2 regions of the Streptomyces sp. NPDC048441 genome follow, and region 1 is predicted to be linked to the other one. Evidence: riboswitches for the same ligand, from Rfam matches in the RefSeq annotation. Region 1 holds a riboswitch; the other holds the start of a gene.

Region 1 (6,995 bases):
GCCTTCTACTGGCGTCAGCTGCGGGACATGAAGGGCTCGGCGGACGTGGAGAGCATGTCCGCCAAGGAACTCCGCTCCTACGCCAAGATCTGCGGCACGGCCCTGGCGCGGGCCCACGCCCGCTCAGGCGACCGCATAGCGATAGCGGCGTACTTGGGCGGCTCGGACACGTTCGACCGGGCGATAGCGGACTTCGCGCTGCGCTATGCGGCGCAGAACGCGGAAGACCACGCGGCACTGACCGAGGCGATCACCTCCGGCGTGGTGAGCGCCGCCGGTCCACAAGACGCCGGTGCCTAAGGCCCTAAGCCACTCCCGCGCAATATCCGAGCACTCCCGTGGAAAGATCGAGCCGTGGCGAATCCAGTGACCGTATTCACGCTAGGCGGCACCATCTCGGCCCAGGGCGGCGGCAGTTCACCGCGGCTGACGGGGGCGCAGCTCCTCGCCGGAGTGTCCCCGGACGTCAAGGTGGACGTACACGACTTCCGCCGGCTCCCCAGCTCGTCCCTCACCATCGAGGACATCGCAGCCCTGGCGGCCCGTATCGACGAGGCCACCGCGGCGGGCCACGGCGCGGTCGTGGTCCAAGGCACCGACACCCTCGAAGAGACCGCCTTCCTCCTCGACCTCACCTGCACCCCGCACCCCCACACCACCGTCGCCGTCACCGGCGCCATGCGCCGCCCGGACCTCCCCGGCGCCGACGGCCCCGCGAACCTGGCGGCGGCCATCGCCGTGGCCGCCGACCCGGCCTGCTCCGGGCTCGGCGTCCTCACCGTCATCGCGGACGAGATCCACGCCGCGCGACATGTACGCAAGACGCACACCACGTCCATCGCGACGTTCGCGTCCCCCGGCGCGGGCCCCCTCGGCACGGTCACCGAAGGCGTGCCCCGCATCCACCTCCGCCCCGCGCACCCCACCGTCCGACGGCCCCTCCGCCTCGGAGCCCCCGCCCGCGTAGCACTGCTCACCCTCTCCATGGGCGACCGCGGCGAACTGCTCGAAGCCGTGGACGACCGCTTCGACGGCCTGGTCGTCGCGGCTTTCGGTGCGGGCCACGTACCGACCTGGCTCGTCGAACCCCTTGCCGCCCTCACCACCCGTATCCCGGTGGTGCTCGCGTCCCGCACCGGCGCGGGCCCGCTGCTCAGCCACACCTACCGCGGCCCCGGCTCCGAGTACGACCTGCTCGGGCGGGGCCTCATCTCCGCGGGCCCCCTGGACGCCCCCAAGGCCAGGCTCCTCCTGCATGCACTCCTGGCGGACGGCGCCGACCGTACGGAGACGGCCGACGCCTTCCTCACCCTGCGGGAGGGACAGGAGAGCTAGCCGATCTCGTCCGGCGTCACCGTCAGCCACCGCTTGTCCGCGGTCACCTTCTGGCCGAGCTCGCGCTGCCGGTCGGCGTTCTTGCGCTTCATGCCGTCCAGCTGCTTCATGTACGAGTCCTTGCGGTTGACCCACACCCGCACACCGCCGTGCGCCACATCCGCCGAGTGGAACATCATCGGGCCGTCGCTGAGCGGGGTGTCGCCCGCGGCGAGGATCGGCTTCTTCCACTCGTCGATGTACGTGTTGATGGCCGCGGGCTTGCCCTCGTACCAGGTCAGCGGCGCCCACAGGTTCGGCGTCAGCTCACGCCCGGCGAGCTTCTTCTCGTCGAAGCGGCCCTCGGCGATCTCCTTGCGGGAGCTGGTGACCTCGCCGGTCTTGCGGTTCTTGAGCTGCATGGAGACGCCGATGACGTTCTCGGGCTTCACGTCGTAGCCGTACTTGGGGTCGCCGAGGACCATCCGCACCAGGTCCTCGCTGGCCGCGCTGACGACGTACACCTCGATGCCGTGCCCCCGCAGCGTCTTGTAGAGCTCCTGCATACCGGGGGAGAACTCGGGCGCCTCGACCTCGGTCTTGGTCAGCTTCCCGTCCTCGTAGTACTCGGCGGGGATCGGCTTGTCGTACGCGAGGAGCTCGTCGACGTAGCCCTTGAGCTGCTTCAGCGTGAAACCGGAGAAGATCTGCGCGGCCCACGGGTAGCAGATCTGGTCGTCGACCTCGCAGAGCCGGTTGTAGTAGCTGTAGAGGCTCTCCTTGTGCTTCGCCGTGTCCTTGAAGGGGATGGTCTTCAGCGACGGGTCCATCGTCTTGCGGGTCAGCACCCCCTTCATCTCCAGGAAGGGGAGGAGGGATTCCTCCAGGTCGTTGCGGTACGTCGTGTTGTCCGCGTCGAAGACGGCGTACGCGCCCTTGTGACCGTTCTTCGCGATGACCTTGCCGAGCTTCTTCGCGACCGGCTCGGGCCAGTGCCGCAGCTCGGTGGCGGCCTTCGCAGCCGCCGCTTCGGTCTTCGCCGAGTCGTCGGCGGCCGTCGCGTCCGTGCTCGGCCAGAGCGCCGTCCCCGCGAGGACGGCCGCGGTGAGCGCACCCGCCGTGCCGAGGACGGCCAGCTTGCCCTTGCCCTTTGCCGTTACTGCCATGGTTTTGTGCCCCCTGAGAGCGGTCTGCGCCCCGTCCGAGGCGGCGGGTCATCGTATGGGGTCAGGCGGCGGATTCCCATGATCGACATCACCGGATGTGGCGGGAGTGGGACGCGGGGGAACGGGTAGCGGCATGGGACGGTCGGCGCTGCCCCGGCGCCCCGCCCGTCGCATACTGACTGCATGGAGAGTGCCGAGACCGCCTCCCGGGAGTTCGTGCGGGCCGTCCCGCGGCTCGACGGCATGGTGGTGTCAGCGGTCGGCTACCGCACCACGGGCGAGCGGCCAGGACTGCACCGCGGACTGCCGTCCCCGTATCTGACGCTGATCTTCTCGCTGGACGGCCCCGTCATCAGCGGCCTCACCCCCGAGCAGGCGCGCGGCAGCGACGCGTTCCGCGCGGACATCGTCACGGGTGGCCTGCACCAGTCCCCGGCGTACGTCGTCAGGCCCGAGCACGAGGCGGGCATCCAGCTCGCCGTGCATCCGCTCGCCGCCCGCGCCCTGCTCGGCGTACCGGCCGGGGAACTGGCGGGCGACCTGGTGACGCCGGGTTCGGAGGTGATGGGGCGACGCGCCGCCGACGTACGGGAGCTGCTGTGCGAGCAGTCCGGCTGGGAGGAGCGCTTCGCTTCCCTGTCCGCCTACTTGAGGCAGCGGGCGGCGGACGCCGATGCCGACTCCGGCGGCAGGGCTTCCGTACGCCCCGAGGTCGCCGAGGCGTGGGCCTGGCTGGCCCGGCACCGGGGCGTGGGCACGCTGCGCGGCCTCTCCCGGCATGTCGCGCTCAGCGAGCGCCGCCTCACCACGCTCTTCCGCGCCGAGACGGGCCTGAGCCCCAAGCAGGCCGGTCGTCTGATGCGTTTCCACCGCGCACGGAACGCCGTCGTACGTCCCGTGGCCGCGGGCACCGCCCCTGACCTGGCCCGCGTGGCAGCCGACTGCGGCTATTACGACCACTCCCACCTGGTGCGGGACTTCCAGCAGTACACCGGCGTCAGTCCCAGCGGCTGGCTGGCCGAAGAGTGCCGGAATATCCAAGCCGGAAGCTACGGAGGGGGAGAAGAGTAGGTCCCATGGACACCACCGAGAAGCAGCAGCAGCCCCAGTCCGCCTCCACCTCCGCCCCTGCCTCCGCCCCTGCCTCCGCCTCTGCCGGGCGTGCGCCCGACGTCTGGCCGACGCTCCAGGCCAATGACGCCCCCGCCCTGATCGACTTCCTGGTCGGCACGGTCGGCTTCCTGCGTACCGCCGTCTACGAGGACGGCGACCGCGTGGCGCACGCCGAGCTCGACTGGCCCGAGGGCGGTGCCGTGATGCTCGGCTCGTACGACGAGAAGTCCCAGGACTGGTGCCTGAAGCCGGGCACCTTCGGCGCGTACGTAGTCACCGACCACGTGGACGACCTCTACCAGCGCCTCACCGCCGCCGGGGTCGAGATCATCCGCGAGATCGAGGACCAGCCGTACGGCAGCCGGGAGTTCGCGATCGCCGACCCCGAGGGCAACAAATGGTCCTTCGGCACGTACCGCGGCGCACCGAGGCCCGAGCAGCCGTCCTGACCCTGCGTGATAGCTTGCGAGCGCCAGTCAACCCACACCAGGGCCAGGGAATCCGGTGCGAATCCGGAACTGACGCGCAGCGGTGAGGGAGGACGGGCGGGGCCATAGCCACTGGGCGTCCATGGACGCCTGGGAAGGCGTCCCGTCCGGCCGATCCCCGAGTCCGAAGACCTGCTGGCGCCTTCGCCCCCGCACCGGGCGGCGGAGGTGATGAAGCAGGCCAGGCTCCGCGTATGAGCCGTGAGACTCAAGGGATCGTGTGTCCTCCACAGCCCGTCGCGTATCAGTCCGTCGCGCATCAGTCCGGCGCGTATCAGCCCGTCGCGCATCAGCCTGGCGCGTACGTATGCCCGTCCTCGTCGCCGCAGGCCTGGCCGTCACGCTGACGTCCTGCGGCGGCTCGCAGGCCACCTCCACCACGGAAGAGAAGGCGGCAGGCTACCCGCTGACCCTCACCTCCTGCGGCAAGAAGGCGGAGATCAAGGCGCCGCCCAGGCGGGCGGTCTCCCTCGACCAGGGCTCCACCGAGATCCTGCTCTCCCTGGGCCTCGCGGACCGCATGGCAGGCACCGGCACCTGGACGGACCCGGTGCTGGAGGGCCTGGAGAAGGAGAACGACAAGGTCGACCGCCTTGCTGACAGCTACCCCTCCTTCGAAAAGGTGCTCGCCAAGGAGCCGGACTTCGTCACCGCGTCCTTCCTCGCGACGGTCAGCAAGGGCGGCGTCGCCGACCGCGCCAAGTTCGCCGAACTCGGCGTACCCGCCTATGTCTCGCCCTCCGACTGCGCGGGCAAGGACAACAGCGGCGACGGCGACGGCAGCCGCGACAAGACGCTGACCATGGACACGGTGTACGGCGAAGTGCGGGACCTAGCACGGGTGTTCGGCGTGGAGAAGCGCGGCGAACGCCTGATCGCGGAGCTCAAGGGCCGGGTGGCGAAGGCCATGAAGAACATCAACGCCTCCGACACGACGCTCCTTTACTGGTTCGCCAACTCCGACGCCCCCTACATGGCGGGCTGCTGCGGAGCGCCCGGCATCATCACCCGCGAACTGGGCGCGAAGAACGTCTTCGACGACACCCGCGAGGAGTGGCCCCAGATCAACTGGGAGACGGTGGCCGACCGTGACCCGGACGTCCTCGTCATCGGCGACCTCACGCGCAAGTCGCAGACGGCCGAGAGCGCGAAGAAGAAGATCGAGTTCCTGGAGTCCGACCCGGTCACCAAGAACCTGACCGCGGTGAAGAAGAAGCGGTACGTGCTGCTGAGCGGCCAGGCGATGAACCCGACGATCCGCACGGTGGACGGCGTGGAACAAGTCGCGGACGCACTGCGGAAGTTCGGGCTGGCCAAGTGAGGAGAGCCGTCCCGGGCGGTATAGGCCACGCCCTGCTCTGGACGACGGGCATCGGCGCCCTCCTCCTCTCCGTGGCGGTGGCCGTCACCATCGGCCCCGCGGACATCTCCGTACCGGACGTATGGTCGGCGGTGGCGGCTCACCTGGGCTGGGGAGAGGCGGAGCTGACGCCCATCAGGGACGGCATCGTCTGGAACCTGCGGATGCCGCGCACGCTCCTCGCGGCGGTCTGCGGCGCCGGCCTGGCCGTCTGCGGAACGGTCCTCCAGTCCCTCCTGCGCAACCCCCTCGCGGACCCCTTCGTGCTCGGCGTCTCCTCGGGCGCGTCCACGGGGGCGGTCGCGGTCGTCGTCCTGGGGGTCGGCGGGGGAGCGGTGTCGGTCTCGGCGGGCGCTTTCGCGGGGGCGGTCTGCTCGTTCGCACTCGTGCTGCTGCTCAGCCACACCCTGGGCGGGAGCGCGGACAGGGTGGTGCTCTCCGGGGTGGCGGCGATGCAACTCTTCTCCGCGATCACCTCGTTCGTGATCATGACGGCGGGCGACGCGGAGACGACGCGCGGGGTCCTGTTCTGGCTGCTCGGCTCGCTGAGCGGGGTGGGCTGGACCGACGTCTGGATGTGCGGGGCGGTCCTGGCTGTGACGCTGACCGTCTGCCTGACGCAGTCCCGCACGCTGGACGCGTTCGCGTTCGGCCAGGACGCGGCGGCGACGCTGGGCGTGCACGTCGCCCGTACCCGCCTGATCCTGCTCTCCACCACGGCCCTGCTGACGGCGGCCCTGGTCAGCAGCGCGGGCGCCATCGGTTTCGTAGGCCTCGTCCTGCCGCACGCGGCGCGCATGTTGGTCGGTTCGGGCCATGCGCGGCTGCTCCCGGTCACGGCACTGGCGGGCGCGGTGTTCCTGGTATGGGTGGACACGCTGGCGCGCACGGTCCTGGACCCGCAGGAGGTCCCGGTGGGAGTGGTGACGTCCCTGATCGGGGTCCCGGCATTCGTCCTGGTCCTCTACCGCACGCGGAAGACGACATGATTCCGGCGGCTCCCAGGGCCGATGGCCTACGGGCCGACCGGGTGAGCAGGACGGCCGGCGGCAACTTCATAGTCGACGGAGTGACCCTGGCCCCACCCCCCGGATCCACGGTCGGCCTCCTGGGCCCCAACGGCTCGGGCAAGTCCACCCTCCTCCGCATCCTGGCGGGCGTCCTGGCCCCGGCATCGGGAGTGGTCACCCTGGACGGCCACCCGCTGAGGGAGGTCGGCCGCCGCACGGTGGCACGCAGGGTGGCGGTGGTGGACCAGGACGCCACGACGCAGGTCGAGCTGTCGGTGGAAGAGGTCATACGCCTGGGTCGTATCCCGCACCGAAGGGCGTGGTCGCCCTCAACTCCCGCGGACGAGGAGGCGGTTCGCGATGCCCTGACCCGAACGGGCCTGTCCGACCGGGCCGCCCAGTCCTGGCACACCCTCTCGGGCGGCGAACGCCAACGAGTCCAAATAGCCAGGGCCCTGGCCCAGACCCCCCAGGAACTCCTCCTGGACGAACCGACCAACCACCTGGACATCCAACACCAACTGGACCTCCTCTCCCTGGTGGC
Region 2 (6,995 bases), on a different contig from region 1:
GAGAGCGACCTGGTCGATGTAGGGGATGGGGCGGCCGGTCTCGGACGGACGCAGCGGTCCTGTGTGCCCGACCTGGGTGCAGAAGGGGACGCCGAGCTCGACGCAGGCGGCATAGAGCGGGTAGTACAGCCGGTCGGTGGGCGGTAGCTGCCACAGCCAGGGCACGATCCGCAGGGCCACGAAGCCGAGTTCCCGCACGGCGCGATGCAGCTCACGCACGGCCTGGACCGGCCGGGCAAGGTCCGCACCGGCTACCCCACGAAGCCGTCCAGCGGACTGGGCGACGAAATCCGCCACCTCATCGTTGCTGATCAGCGGCCCTTGAGGCCCGTACCAGGCCGCCGAAAGGCCGACCTCGACATCGGCAGCTGCCATCGCGGCCACCGTGGTCTTGACCGGCAACTGCTCTTCGAGGAGGCCCTGTCCCGTCCAGCGGCGCAACGACTCGAACATCTCGTGGTTCGAGTGACGGAGCGTGGGGTGCTGCATCCACGCGTCGATGACCGGCATCAGGTTCCCTGCCTCTCTCCGTGCCGTCGGCCGTGCTGCGGCAGAAGCGGCTAAGCGATCGCTCATGCCGACCCTAGCCGGGAGGGGGCGAAATCGCCCCCTCCCGGCCAAGGCAACTCACCTCAGACCTACGGAAGTTCCGCTCGTACCGTCCGCGCGGCCGCGACGAGGTTCTCCAGCGAGGCACGGGTCTCGGGCCAGCCGCGGGTCTTCAGGCCGCAGTCGGGGTTGACCCACAGGCGCTCTGCGGGGATCGCCTCAAGTCCCTTGCGCAGCAGGGCGGCTGCCTCCTGTTCGCTCGGGACGCGCGGGGAGTGGATGTCGTACACACCGGGGCCCGCCTCGCGCGGGTAGCCGTGCGAGGCCAGTTCCCGGGCGACCTGCATATGGGAGCGGGCGGCCTCCAGGCTGATGACGTCGGCGTCGAGGTCGTCGATGGCCTGGACGATGTCACCGAACTCGGCGTAGCACATGTGGGTGTGGATCTGCGTGTCAGGGCGTACGCCGCTGGTGGTGAGGCGGAACGACTCGGTGGCCCAGTCCAGGTAGGCGGGGCGGTCGGCGGCGCGCAGCGGGAGCGTCTCGCGCAGGGCGGGCTCGTCGACCTGGATGACCGAGGCGCCCTCCGTCTCCAGGTCGTCGACCTCGTCGCGCAGGGCGAGGGCGACCTGGCGTGCGGTGTCGCCGAGCGGCTGGTCGTCGCGTACGAAGGACCAGGCGAGCATCGTCACAGGTCCTGTCAACATGCCCTTGACCGGGCGGTCGGTGAGCGAGTTCGCGTAGCCGGTCCAGCGGACGGTCATCGGCTCGGGGCGTGAGATGTCACCGGCGAGGACCGGCGGGCGTACATAACGGGTGCCGTACGACTGGACCCAGCCGTGCTGCGTGGCGAGGTAGCCGGTGAGCTGCTCGGCGAAGTACTGCACCATGTCGTTGCGTTCGGGCTCGCCGTGCACCAGGACGTCGATGCCCACCTTCTCCTGGAAGGCGATGACCTCGCGGATCTCGGTCCTGATGCGCTCTTCGTAGCCATCCGTGTCGATGCGTCCGGCGCGCAGGTCGGCGCGGGCGGTGCGCAGTTCCGTGGTCTGCGGGAACGAGCCGATCGTGGTGGTGGGGAGCAGCGGCAGGCCGAGGTGGGCGCGCTGGGCGGTGGCCCGCACCTCGTACGGTGCGGAGCGGCGGCCGTCGGCGTCGGTGACGGCGGCGACGCGGGCCCGGACCGCCGGGTCGCGGGTGATGGAGGAGTGCTGACGGGACGCCAGATCGGCCCGGTTGGCGGCGAGTTCGGCGGTGATCGCCGAGGTTCCTTCGGTGAGGCCGCGCGCGAGAGTGACGATCTCGGTGGTCTTCTGGCGGGCGAAGGCCAGCCAGCGCAGGATCTGCGGGTCGATGTCCCGCTCGGCGGCGGCGTCGATCGGCACGTGCAGCAGTGAGCAGGAGGCGGCCACGTCCACCCGGTCGGCGAGGCCGAGGAGGGTGCCGAGGGTGGAGAGCGACTTCTCGAAGTCGTTGATCCAGATGTTGCGGCCGTTGACGACGCCCGCGACAAGGCGCTTGCCGGGCAGCCCGCCGACGGCGGCGAGGCCGTCCAGGTTGGCCGCGGCGGCTTCGGTGAAGTCGAGCGCGAGGCCGTCCACCGGGGCCTTCGCGAGCACGGGCAGTGCGTCGCCGAGCCGGTCGAAGTAGGAGGCGAGCAGCAGCTTCGGCCGGTCGGTGAGCCTACCGAGTTCCCGGTAGGCGCGGGAGGCGGCGTTGAGCTCGGCCGGTGTGCGGTCCTGGACCAGGGCGGGCTCGTCGAGCTGCACCCACTCGGCGCCCGCCGCACGGAGATCGGCGAGGACCTCGGCGTACACGGGAAGGAGCCGGTCGAGCAGGGTGAGCGGTTCGAAGTCGGCGGCGACGCCGGGGGCGGGCTTGGCGAGCAGGAGGTAGGTCACCGGGCCGACGAGGGCCGGGCGGGCGGTGTGGCCGAGAGCGAGGGCTTCCGTCAGCTCGGCGACCTGCTTGGTGGAGTCGGTCGCGAAGACGGTGTCAGGGCCCAGCTCGGGGACCAGATAGTGGTAGTTGGTGTCGAACCACTTGGTCATCTCGAGGGGCGCCACGTCCTTGTTGCCGCGGGCCATGGCGAAGTAGCCGTCGAGCGGGTCGGCCGCGAGAGCGTCACGGTGGCGGGCGGGGACAGCGCCGACCATGACGCTGGTGTCCAGGACATGGTCGTAGTACGAGAAATCACCGGTCGGCACCTCGTCGATGCCGGCGTCGGCCAACTGCTGCCAGTTCGCACGGCGCAGGCCCTGCGCGGTCTCCTTCAGGGCGTCAGCGGTGACGCGGCCCTTCCAGTAGCCCTCGACGGCCTTCTTCAGTTCACGGTGCCGGCCTTGGCGGGGGTAGCCGTACACGGTGGCCCGTGCTGCCGCGGCTGCGGACTTCGCTGTCACGGAAATCTCCTTCGCGAGATGACTCCTGAGAATCCCGGAGACGGGACACGGACGCGAAGGGATGACGAACCGGGTGGGCCGAACCCGCGCCATCGGCGCGCTGCCCACCTGATCTGTACGCCGACCCGCCCACGAGGTCACCGGGATGTCCGCACGTGAGGGTCACGTACGGGCAACGGGCAGGTCTTCGGACTCGCGGGCACATCTGCCGAGGCAGACTCCTACTGGCCGTCGCTTCCCGGATCCTCGGCCGGATCCAGTGCGTATGACGGCGGTCGTTCCCGCTCACCGCTGCGGGGCAGTCCCGGATTCCCACCGGGTTCCCTCTTGCGACGCGCCTGTCTGGCGAACAGGGCGAACCAGCTGCACGGATCAGACTAGAGCACACACCGGGGGCGAGCCAGGATGGGGAGTCGGGGGCTACCGTGAGCCTCAGCAGTACAGGGGGAAGGGGAAGGCCCATGGAGTGGTTCTGGATCGTTCTCATCATCTTCTGGACGGGCGGCTTCGCGTGGGTGGCCGACAACGTCCGTACCGCTCTGCGCAATCGGCATGAGCGGAAGCTGGAACTGATGGAGGCGGCGAAGCAGGAACGCCTGGCTGTCGAAGCGGCATATCAGTCGCCGGAGCCGGTGTGCGGGTGCACGCACCACCTTGCCAAGCACGACAAGCAGGGGCTGTGCCATGAGCGCGTCGAGGTGCCGACGGAATGGGACGAGAACAAGAAGCCGCTGAAGTACGAGGCGGGGCAGTGCGACTGCCAGCGCTATGTGGGGCCGCAGCCGCTGTCGCAGGTGTTCGCGGAGGAACTGACGGACCGGGGCTTCTGATCTGCGGACTGACTGGCCAAGGTAGTGAGGTCATGACCGGTCCTCAGTCGATACCGGACCGCTCCACCCCCGCCACGATCCACCGCTGGAAGCACAGGAACACCACGAGGAGCGGCAGGATCGACACGGCCGCCGCGATGAACAGCTCGTGCAGCCTGATGACTTGGGAGGTGGTGAAGGACGAAAGCGCGACCTGCACCGTCCACGCGTTCCGGTCCTGCCCGATCACCAGCGGCCACAGGAAGGAGTTCCACGCGCCGATGAAGACGATCGTCCCGACGGCCGCGAAGACGGGTCGCGCGTTCGGTACGACGATGCGCCAGTAGGTACGCCAGTAGCCGAGCCCGTCGACCTGCGCTGCGTCCTCCAACTCCCGGGGGAAGCCCAGGAAGTACTGCCGGAAGATGAAACAGGCGAAGGCGGAGAACAGGGTGGGGACGATCAGGCCGCGGAGTGTGGAGATCCAGCCGAGCGACGATACGAGGACGAAGCTCGGTACGAACGTGACGGCTGCCGGGACCATCAGGGTGCCGAGGACGGCGTAGAAGACCTTGTTCGCGTGCCGGTAGGGGATGCGGGCGAGGCCGTACCCGGCGAGGGAGGCGAGCAGCAGCGTGCCGAGCGTCGTCGCGACCGCGATCAGCGCGGAATTGAGCAGGGAGCGGGCGAAGGGGACGGACGTGTCGTCGAAGAGTTCCGTCACGTTCGACCAGCGCAACTGCGGGGGAAACAGGGTCCATTCGGGCGACGTGATGTCCTGCTCGCTCGCAAGGCCGTTGCGGACGAGGAGATAGAAGGGGATCAGGAAGAGGAGGGCGAGCGCGACGAGCAGGACGATCCGCAGCGCCCGCCCCACGCGTACCAGGGCGTTGTCCATCAGTCCTCAGTCCTCCTTCCTGCCGAGTCCGAACCACCGTGCCTGACCCACCGTCACCACCGCGATGATCAACGCGAGGATCACCGCTCCCGCGCTGCCGAGCCCCAGGTTCTGCCCCTGGCCGAGGGCCGTGTAGTAGAGGTAGACGAGCGGCGGGCGTGCGTAGGGCGGGTAACCGCGGGCGTCCGAAAGGAGGTTGTAGAACTCGTCGAAGGCCTGGAAGGCGTTGACCACGAGGAGCAGGACGACCGCGACCGAGGTGGCGCGCAGCTGCGGCAGGGTGATGTGGCGGAGCACCTGCCAGCCCGGCCGTGCTCCGTCCACGGCGGCGGCCTCGTACAGGACGGGGCTGATCCGCTGGAGCCCGGCCAGAAAGAGGATCATGTAGAAACCGGCCTGGAGCCAGAGCCGCACGGTCACGATCACCAGCCAGTACCACGGCGGTTCGGTGGTCGATAGCCAGGCGATCTGGTCGCCCCCGAACCAGCCGAGCACGGTGTTGGCGAGGCCGAACCGCACACCGTTGAAGATCGACATCTTCCAGATCAGGGCCGCGACGACATAGCTGCACGCTGCGGGCAGGAAGAAGACGGACCGGAAGAAGGCCTGCGCGCGGCGCACCCGGTTGACCATCAGGGCGAGGGCGAGCGAGAGCGCGAACGTGGCAGGGACGATGAACGCGGTGAATACCAGGAAGGTCCGCAGACTGCTCGTGAACGTGCCGTCCGACAGCATCGCGCTGTAGTTGTCCAGGCCCACGAAGTCGGTGGGGGTGACGGTGTTGCGGGCGTCGAAGAAGCTGAGGCCGACGCTCCACAGCAGCGGGACGTACGTGAAGAGGCCGAGGCCGATCGCGAAGGGGCCGACGAAGACCCAGAACCAGAGGGTGCGGTTGCGTGTCCGGCGCCGCTGTCCCGCGCTCTGCGCAGCCGGTGCCGCAACTGGCCTTCTGGCGACGGAGGTTGTCACGACTTCTTCTTCACTCGGTCGAGTTCGGCCGACACCTTCCGTACGACCGTCTTCAGCTCGCTCTCCGGGTTGGCGCCGCTCTTGATGATCCGGCTCAGGGCGTCCTGGTATGCGGTCTGACTGGCCTGGGTCCACAACAGCGGCTCGGCGTAGCCGTGTTCGGTGGTGAAGCGGACGGCGTCGGCTGCCGGGCTCTTCCGCAGCCGGTCCGCCTTCTTGGCCAGCGAGAGGCGCGCCGGGATATGGAAGCCGTACGAGAGGGCGAAGTCCTCCTGGTGGTCGGTCCGGTCCACCCACAGCCACTTCACGAATTCCTTCGCGGCTTCCTTGTGCTTGCCGCGCGCGCTGACGACGGCCCCGTACGCACCCACGGGCACGGCGGGCCGACCGGACGCCCCGCTCTTAGGGAACGGCAACACCCCGAAGTCGTCGCCGAGTTCCTTCTGTACCTGGGGCAGCGCCCACAGCCCTGACCACTGCATGGCGGTAAGACCCTGGAGGAACGCGGACGGGTCCGACCAGTCCGTGGGGGCGCCGAGCAGCAGTGACTTGTCGGCGTACAGCTGATGGATCTTGCCGAGAGTGCGGGCCGCGGCGGGGTCGTCGAAGCCGACCTTGCCGTCATCCGTGATCAGCTGAAGTCCACTCGCGTACAAGGGTGTTCCACCAAGAACACCCGCACCCCCGTCATTGCCGAGGAAGAGCCCCTTCACCTTCTTCGTGGTGAGCTTCTTCGCCGCGTCGACGAGCGCGTCGAGAGTGGTCGGCGGATCGATACCGGCGTCGTCGAGCAGGCTCTTGCGGTAGTAGAGCAGCTGCATGTCGACGACCTGCGGGATGCCCCAGATCTTTCCGTCGTACGTCTTCGGGCCGAGCACGGCCGGATTGAAGTCGTCCTTGACGCCGTCGAGCAGCTCGCTGAGGTCGACGACCTGGCCGCCCTGGATCTGATCGAGGGTGGGGTCGCCCTCGAAGACATCGGGGCCGGAGTCGGTGAGCAGCGCGGCAGCGGTCTGCTCGTCGTAACTACCGGGCCGCCACTGCACGGTGACGTCCGCCTTCTGGTAGGCGGCGGCGTACTTCTTCACCGCCTGCTCGACGCCCGACTCGCCGTACTGGTGATACCACTGCGAAAGGGCCGGCCCCGAACCCCCTTCACTGCGCCCGGTGTTGGACCCACAGGCGGTGAGCAGTCCCACGCCCGCCCCCGCGGCCAGCAGTCCTCTGCGGCTGATCGTCATGGTGCGCCCCCTGTCACTCGTCCTTCGATACACAGGTCGATCATGCGCCGCCATTGCGGCAGGGGCATTGCGGCAGTGTGTAGGCGTGGCCGGATTTCTCCCTGTCGGAACGGCGGCCTCGTTCATG

The links. Region 1 has a riboswitch for cobalamin ahead of ACGFSB_RS13870 (ABC transporter substrate-binding protein). Riboswitches for the same ligand answer to the same signal wherever they lie in the genome.
Region 2: it holds a riboswitch for cobalamin, as region 1 does, so the genes downstream of both, metE (5-methyltetrahydropteroyltriglutamate--homocysteine S-methyltransferase) here and ACGFSB_RS13870 (ABC transporter substrate-binding protein) in region 1, are expected to answer to the same signal.

What each region holds. Positions count from the first base shown of each region.
Region 1 is NZ_JBICXM010000005.1:38,032-45,026, forward strand. Features, by position in the region: gene ACGFSB_RS13845 (DUF2252 domain-containing protein) at 1-300, shown strand, start outside; gene ACGFSB_RS13850 (asparaginase) at 355-1,335, shown strand; gene ACGFSB_RS13855 (haloacid dehalogenase-like hydrolase) at 1,332-2,480, opposite strand; gene ACGFSB_RS13860 (helix-turn-helix domain-containing protein) at 2,664-3,551, shown strand; gene ACGFSB_RS13865 (VOC family protein) at 3,557-4,042, shown strand; cobalamin riboswitch at 4,050-4,236, shown strand; gene ACGFSB_RS13870 (ABC transporter substrate-binding protein) at 4,389-5,402, shown strand; gene ACGFSB_RS13875 (FecCD family ABC transporter permease) at 5,399-6,430, shown strand; gene ACGFSB_RS13880 (ABC transporter ATP-binding protein) at 6,427-6,995, shown strand, end outside.
Region 2 is NZ_JBICXM010000008.1:18,559-25,553, reverse strand. Features, by position in the region: gene ACGFSB_RS20905 (amidohydrolase family protein) at 1-510, opposite strand, end outside; gene metE (5-methyltetrahydropteroyltriglutamate--homocysteine S-methyltransferase) at 639-2,951, opposite strand; cobalamin riboswitch at 3,112-3,330, opposite strand; gene ACGFSB_RS20895 (hypothetical protein) at 3,413-3,781, shown strand; gene ACGFSB_RS20890 (carbohydrate ABC transporter permease) at 3,825-4,658, opposite strand; gene ACGFSB_RS20885 (carbohydrate ABC transporter permease) at 4,665-5,510, opposite strand; gene ACGFSB_RS20880 (ABC transporter substrate-binding protein) at 5,624-6,868, opposite strand.